2 regions of the Pontibacillus yanchengensis genome follow, and region 1 is predicted to be linked to the other one. Evidence: predicted binding sites of a transcription regulator. Region 1 holds the regulator's gene; the other holds the start of a gene.

Region 1 (4,223 bases):
TACTTCTTCCTCACCTAGTGGAGCACCGTGAGAATCAGCTTTCCCTGATTTATTAGGAGAACCATACCCAATGACTGTTTTTACTTCAATCATAGTAGGTTGTGTTGTATTTTCTTTAGCTTTTTGAAGAGCCTGACGAATGGTTGCAATATCTGTGCCATCTTCTACACGAAGGACTTGCCATCCATATGCTTCAAATTTTTTCTCTACATCTTCTGAGAATGAACGGTGAAGATCGCCATCAAGTGAAATATCATTAGAATCGTATAGAACGACTAGTTTTCCTAATCCTAGGTGGCCAGCTAGAGAAGCTGCTTCTTGAGAGACACCTTCCATTAAATCACCATCGCCGCAAATTGCGTACGTATAATGATCAACGATTGGATAGTTTTCTTTGTTGTATTTAGCTGCTAAATGCGTTTCAGCCATAGCCATTCCAACAGACATAGCGATTCCCTGACCAAGTGGTCCTGTTGTAGCTTCCACTCCGTCTGTGTGTTTAAACTCAGGATGACCTGGAGTTTTAGATCCCCATTGACGGAATTCTTTTAAGTCATCCATCGTAACGTTATACCCTGATAAATGTAGTAGGCTATATAGCAACATGGACCCGTGTCCTGCTGATAATACAAAGCGATCACGGTTAAACCATGATGAGTGCTTAGGATTGTGTTGCATGAACTCTGTCCAAAGCGTGTACGCCATTGGAGCTGCCCCCATAGGCATTCCTGGGTGTCCTGATCCTGCTTTTTCTACCGCATCAATGGATAATGTGCGGATGGTGTTAATTGATTGTTGTTCGATTTGTTCTGACATGAAACTACCCCTTTCGTACTTCGCGTGTACATACTATGTAACAATTTAATCCTATAATGAAATCTGTTAAGTGACAACCGTTCTATCAAAAGAAAATAGAAATTCCCTCATTTGTCACATATATTAGGATGTTACTAGTTCTAATCTTTATGCCTTTTATTATTAAAATCGTGTAATTTCACACTAATCAGTTATCCAAGTAAAAAAATAAATGAAAAAACCCCGTTACATAGACGTAACAGGATTTTCAGAATTAATGCTTTTTATTACGTTCTTTTTCTTCTTTAAGTTTATTAGGTGTTACGTCATTCCCTTCAGGGTCAACAACTTTCACCGATTTCAGATGGTTCTTAAAGGATTTACGAACATTCTTCAAATATTCCTGACGTAATTCTTGTTGTTCGTCTTGTTCTTCTTTTGTTAATCCTTCATTTTTGGATTTATTGGCTAACTCATTAATACGATTAATTTTTTCTTGAGAAAGCATATATATCTTCTCCTTTTCTTAAGATGAAACAAAGGTAGCGTTCATTTAATTAACGTTTACACGAGTTATATAAAGGAAAATCTATAACAATATTTCATCATTTACATTTCCAATGAAAAAAGGCAAGTCCCACGAAGAGTGCTTGCCTTACTTGCTAATTATAGTAACGTTTTTATTTATTTTTTTCAAGTGATTGAAACTCTTGATATCTTCTATGTACTGTTGCTTTAGAGACATTATATCCCATACCTCTTAATGTAGCAGCAATCTCAGAAAAGGTTAAATCATTTTTACGCAACCTTGCTACTTCTTCAACTGGAAAATCTTTTCTATCTCTTCCCTGAGCCATTTCCTGATTAGATAGATTATCTGCAGGATTAAAACCGCTCTCTATCGCCTTTTTCATACCTCGTTTTATTTTTAGGTTATGAATTTTTCTTTGATATTCTTCAACGACACCAACGATTTGTAAAACCATGGAATCTGATTCCGATAATTGCAGGTATCCATTATGTGTAACTGTATAAATAGGGATATTTAACTTATTCAATTGATGAAAAAGAGCGATTTTTGTATTCCCTCTACCTAATCTTGTTTCATCTTGAATTAATAATACATCCGCTTCTCCACTTGTTACCATTTCTAATAGTTCAAATATACCTTCCCGCTCTACGTCATATCCACTAGCTTGTTCCTCTATTATTTTAGAAACTTCAAAGTTGTGAGTTTGTGCAAGTTCTTCTAATTCTAATCGTTGTCTTTTTAAGGAGGATACTTGCGTTTCTTTTTCGGTGCTTACGCGACAATAGATAATAGCTTTCATAGTTTCTCCTAACCTTTCACATTGGTACTTACGAGCACTCTATTTAACTCGTCACCATAGCATAATACATAAATCCTAAGCTGGCTACAAATAATAATATATACGCTACGTCAAGTTTTGATAGATTTTGAAACATGATGATCGCCTCCATAGAATAAGAACTTTTGTTCGCTTTCTTCTAAAATCTATTATATACGAACATTCGTTCTTGTCAACAGATTTTACGAACGAATGTTTGTATATCCTTACCAAGCATGGTATAATGTCGGTAATAAAACAATATGTACGAGGTGTAATTAATATGACAAAACTATCAAAAAGGCAGGAAGCAATACTAGATTTCATTAAAGACCGTGTTCTCGAAAAAGGTTATCCACCATCCGTAAGAGAAATTGGCGAAGCTGTTGGACTAGCTTCTAGTTCTACCGTCCATGGACATCTTGCTAGATTAGAGAAGAAAGGCTATATTAGACGCGATCCAACAAAACCAAGAGCAATTGAAGTCCTAGAATTGGAAGAAGGTACTGGGACGCATATCCCTAAAGGAGAGGCAACTTACGCTCCTGTCATCGGTAAAGTAACCGCTGGGATGCCAATTACAGCTATTGAAAATATTGAAGAATATGTACCTCTTCCTGACACACTTGCAGCAGCAGATGATGAAATCTTTGTTCTCGTTGTCCAAGGGGAAAGTATGATTGAAGCAGGAATCCTTGATGGAGATATGGTCATTGTTCGTAAACAGCAAACCGCCCAAAACGGGGACATTGTAGTTGCAATGACGGAGGATGAAGAAGCAACTGTAAAACGTTTCTTCAAAGAATCTAACTATATACGCTTACAACCAGAAAACGCTACAATGGATCCCATTATCGTTCAAAACATAAGTATATTAGGTCGAGTAGTTGGATTATATCGTCATATCCATTAACATAAAGCTGAAGCTTGATTAATATCAAAAATCCACAAACAAATAAGAAGAGCTGACCAAAAATAGGTCAGCCCTTCTTTTATGATTCAATTTGATGAACTTTTTCTCACTCTTATTTATTTTCTTTCTCCTGCAATAGATCTCGCAGATTGTAGGCAATGAAATAATGCGTATTTCTCGTAAAATAACGTTGTGCTCTATGAACAAATAAGAAGAGTGTTCCAAGAATAATGAGTAAGCCTACGCCTAAAAATAATATGTTCTCAAAAAAGATAAAATATCCTGTTATTAAAAGACATATAATTAAACTTGCTCGAAGAACACCTAATTCCTGTGTCCTCGTCAACAAGTGTTGATATCGAGCTGACAGATATTCCATTTTATGTGGAGAAGAGATATTAGCTAATGATTTCTGCCACAAATATTCAAAATAAAAATACTGTCGTTCCGGTTTTGATTCCTCCTCATAAGAGAGACCGGCATTCTCTAATACTTGCTTAATCTCATGAGAAACTTCCAATGGTCCTCTTCCGAATAACCATTCCATTGCAAAATACGCTTGATGTAAAAGGTAACCCACGATGACGCCAAATGAAATAGCTGTTAGTAAAGCCACTATAATCTCGACTGGTGGTAGATTGTCCGAAAAAAAGACTCTTTTTGAAAATGCATCCAATAAAATATAGTAAAGAATGATCAACCAACCTGGTATTCCCCATCTGATTATATATTTGCTTTCTACATTCATAACTCCCCTCCTAATACGACCTATTATTACTTTCCATATGATTAAATAATATCCTTTTTATTTACGACAAAATGGTCCCTTATGCCTTTCTTTTGGCTACATTTAACGTCTTCTCATACTAATGATTTATAGAGTGTTTTAACCTAGCCTTTTCCTATATAGATTTAGTAGGTATCAGGTCAATCAGAGTACCGCCCATAACAAAACCCTTGAAGCTATGCTTCAAGGGTTTTGTTCATTAATATGTGCTTAGATACTGTTCGCGCTCCCATGGATGGACTTGCGTACGGAACATATCCCATTCGATTTCTTTTGATTCGATGAAGTGCTCATATAGGTGTTCGCCTAGAGCTTCCACCATTTTCTCGTCTTTTTTCAATAATTCAAGTGCATCTGCTAATGTAGCAGGTAGATCTTG
Region 2 (4,223 bases), on a different contig from region 1:
ACATTCTTTTTTCTAACGTTAGGTTGAATCGTTCTTCCCAATCCTTTAATTGACCATCGTCTATACTGCTTGCCACGATAAAATGAAAATCTTCTTGGTTATACGTTTGTTTAAACTCTTGATTACGATTATCTAAGGTAGAAATTGCCATGGATAAAGAGACATATAACATTATTGAAATTACTAATAGTAATGTAACCCCAATGTATTGAAATTTCTTTTCTTTCATATGCCTTATAATACTTTTCCATAGTGTCATACCCAACTCACCTTTTCCGGATTCATAGGTGCATCATTTTCATACGTATCAATGATTTCTCCACTTTTCATTCGAATAACTTTGTGGGCCATTTCCCCAATACCGTTGTTATGCGTAATAATACAAACTGTTGTACCGAACGTTTCATTTACATACTTCAAGAGACTAAGGATTTTTTTCCCTGTCTCCTCATCCAAAGCTCCTGTAGGTTCATCACATAACAATAGACGAGGATTCTTCACAAGAGCGCGAGCAATTGCTACTCGTTGTTGCTCTCCACCACTTAACTGAAATGGAAACTTATCTTTTTTATCCAACATTCCTACTTTTTCTAATATATCTTGCATATTCAAGGGGTTCTGACTAAGTTGCCTACCTACTTCCACATTTTCTTGAACCGTTAGTGTAGGGATTAAATTGTATTGTTGAAAGATGAAACCTAACGTATGCCGACGGTATTCTGTTAACGTTTTATCTGTCATGTCATCAAGTAGGTCTAGATCGATTTTAATCGTGCCACTATCATGTCGGTCAATTCCACCAATGACATTTAACAACGTAGATTTCCCCGATCCAGAAGGGCCTAAGATTGCGACTATTTGCTTATCCGGTACTTCAATGGAAGCCTTCTTTAATGCATGTACCTCCACTTCACCACTTCTGTAGATTTTGTTGACGTCTGTTAGTTCAATACTCATACGCTCAACCCCAATACTATAATTTGAAATATGAATATTAATATATTTCATTTCTAACCTCATAATACTATGAGGATGTATGGTTTACAACGGTTTTTTGAAATGAATTATTTTTATTATTTCAAATCAATACTAATGACTTAACAAATAAAGGTAACCTATATAGGTACATATAATGAATCCGAGATAGGAGTTTCATCTTTATAAATACCAAAGTATAAAAAATCACCCCTCGAGATTGAGGAGTGATTCACATAACAATTTATTTTTTATAGTCGTCTAGAAAATCCTTTTGAAAACTTGTGGTGGGCGAGCTATTTGCCTTATCTTGTGGTCGTAGTTTTTTGAAAGGATTCGCTCCGTATTTTTCGGTTAAGTGATCAATTGCTGTGTAAAGTTTTTCATTTTTAGCTTCATTTTCATAGGTGAACAAATTTAATTGCATCCCCGCTTCTTTTTTCTCAATAAAGTGCTGAGCAGTCACGCCCAATAGGCGTATGGGTTCTTGATTCCAATGTTCTTCCCATAGTTTTTGTGCCACATGATATATATCGTCTACCGTTTCAATATACTCTTGAAGTTGTTTACTTCTTGTTATGGTACGACGATCTGAATACCTTATCATAATTTGAATGTTCCTGGATATCACTTGTTTTCGATCCATGCGATCCGAAACTTTCTGCGATAATTTTCGGAGCATTTTTGTAATCTCGATATCATCCGTCGTATCATGGGGTAACGTTTGCGAGTTCCCGATACTTTTGAATTCTGATACAGCGTCCGGATCAACAGGTCTAGTGTCTATACCATTTGCACGCTTTTGTAGACGCTCACCGTTAATACCCAGAAGTCCTTTCAACTGTAAAACGTCTGCATTAGCAAGTTCATCAATTGTGTAGACATTGATAGAATTTAGCTTTTCGGCTGTTTTCTCTCCAATTCCATGCATTTCTCCTACAGGCATAGGCCAAAGCTTTGATGGGAGATCTCTTTTACGTAAAACGGTAATCCCCATCGGTTTCTTCATATCAGAAGCCATCTTGGCTAAAAATTTATTTGGAGCAATTCCGATACTACAAGGCAACTCCAATCTATCCAAAATGGTATCTTGAATTTGTTTAGCTATTTCAAGTGGAGTACCTAACTCCTCACAATCTGTAATATCCATATAACCTTCGTCAATGGAAACTGGTTGTACAAGGGGAGTGATAGTCGAGAGAATTTGAAAGATTTCACGAGAAGCTTCTCGGTAACGTTCAAAATTTGGGCGCATTACCGTTAATTCAGGACATAAACGCTTAGCTTCCCACAAAGGCATTGTCGTCTTAACCCCTTTTGCCCTTGCTTCATAACTACTTGTCACAACAATGCCTTTACGCTCTTCTGGATTTCCAGCAATAGCAAGTGGTTTTCCTTTCAAATCAGGATTACGCGCACTTTCGACAGATGCGTAGAAACTATTCATATCTACATGAAAGATGACACGGCCATTTTTGGGATACCACTTTGACATACACTCCCCCCTTTCCAACGAACATAGGTTCCTTATCTCATTATATCATATAAAATTCGCTTATATCGAACCTCCCCACTCCCATAAGGTTTAAGCAAATATTACTTCATAATAGCCACATTATCTTGAAGACTTGGATTCGAGATATATTCAAAAGGTGATGGGTCCGATACTTGAACCGTGGAAGGGGTTACGGTGAAGCAACTCGGTTTCCTACGGGTGAGCTGGTGAGCCTTCTCAGTCGCTTTGCTCCATCCGGGGTCTCACCAACCTCTTTCTCCCTCGAGAGTCTCCAAGTTCCCCTTCACCCCCAGCCGGGTAATGGCTATCGGACCCGCGGCCAAATGTTGTATGTCTGCCGAAAGGACATATAAGCTCTTATTTTTAGTGAAAACCCTCTTTGGGTAGATCTTGTGGACAAATAAAACTTTATTTTTTACAAACAGCGAACTAAATGTCCATTGGCTTTCTTGCCAAAGAATTTTTTGTTATAAACCAATTGTGATACTAGAACTTACTAGGGTTTAAACCGTCAGAAGATATTCGAATACCTCAACCCCTCTAACTCGCAATGTATCCGTTGCTCCCAATACTAGCAAAGGTGGCCATGGAACAAGGAGACTCCCGCCGGAGAAAGAGCTAGGCGAGATCCCCTGAGGGCGGTAGCTTGCCAGCTCGCTGGCAGTACGCGAGTTGTTCCACGGCCACCTTTATTCTAACTAAATCTACGGGTACATCGCTCTTTCTGTGCGATCACCAAAATTATCTCAACTTCAAGTCTTCAAGATTATGCCTCTAATATGGAACAACTAATAAATTTAAACTAACCTTTCTAGATTAGAACAACAACTAATGGTAGTTTCCTTTCTTCAGGCTATTTAGTGGACAAACAAAAAAAATCCTTCCAATTCTAGAACTGTTCGAATAGAACAATTTCTAATTGGAAGGATTTTTTTCCCCTTCATACATGCAAACGGCCACGTTACTCTTCTCTAATTCTTCATTCTCCTCATCTGCACTTCTTTCAACAGCACGATGATAAATCACATCAAATTTCGTTTTGGCCAGTCTGCGTTTGGCGATTGATTCGTATGGGTTATTTAATGTATCTAGTAATTGTTCTAATTGCCATCTCTCTTTTGCAGTTAAACGTACGTTCATAGAAAACCTCTTCCTTTAGCGTATTAGATTTTTTCTCGTGTTGCTGCCACTTCTTGATTTGAAGAGCTTTCTTTTTTCATTTGTACAGAGTACTCTTCAGCCTGAGCAAGTTTCGACCTGTACTCAATCCCAGCATGATCTAATGATTCTTTCTGGAATTTTTGTATATAGGACAAACCAGCAAAACCAGCCAATAAAGCTGTAACTACTACAGATAACTGATCATGTGCGCCTGACATAATGATAGTACTTTGTGCTATCACCCCAGCCCCTATTCCAATGATTAAATCACCTATTACACCTAATTCAAAAAGAATAGGATCAGTATCTTTGTTATCTCCAAAACGGATACCGACCAGGTACAAAATAAAGTAAACAAAAGCTTTCAATGTGATTAGTAACCCTATCAGACCTTTTTTAAAGGTTGAATAAGATTTTCGTTTCAACTTCCTAAAGTCCTTGAATTTGTAATCAATACTTACAATCGGCAATAAAATGCACGAATTCCGTTTGTAATGTCCAATCAATGCCCCTACCAAACTAACCAATATCGCCACCTTATAAATCTCCCAAAGTTCTACGATTGTTTTAA

What was found. The regulator LexA, encoded in region 1, represses DNA repair genes until DNA is damaged. The targets are predictions, from matches to a motif close to CGAACATATGTTCG.
Region 2: GLW08_RS09740 (DNA polymerase IV) is a predicted target of LexA. The motif match lies at 2,489-2,502, and genes of this name have one in related genera.

Annotation. Positions count from the first base shown of each region.
Region 1 is NZ_WMEU01000001.1:209,831-214,053, forward strand. It holds gene tkt (transketolase) at 1-816, opposite strand, end outside; gene GLW08_RS01015 (DUF896 domain-containing protein) at 1,070-1,303, opposite strand; gene GLW08_RS01020 (YneB family resolvase-like protein) at 1,476-2,126, opposite strand; gene lexA (transcriptional repressor LexA) at 2,428-3,057, shown strand; gene GLW08_RS01030 (hypothetical protein) at 3,170-3,805, opposite strand; gene glnA (type I glutamate--ammonia ligase) at 4,044-4,223, opposite strand, start outside.
Region 2 is NZ_WMEU01000002.1:511,954-516,176, reverse strand. It holds gene GLW08_RS09750 (ABC transporter permease) at 1-259, opposite strand, end outside; gene GLW08_RS09745 (ABC transporter ATP-binding protein) at 256-1,008, opposite strand; gene GLW08_RS09740 (DNA polymerase IV) at 1,220-2,470, opposite strand; gene GLW08_RS09735 (hypothetical protein) at 3,407-3,631, opposite strand; gene GLW08_RS09730 (hypothetical protein) at 3,655-4,223, opposite strand, start outside.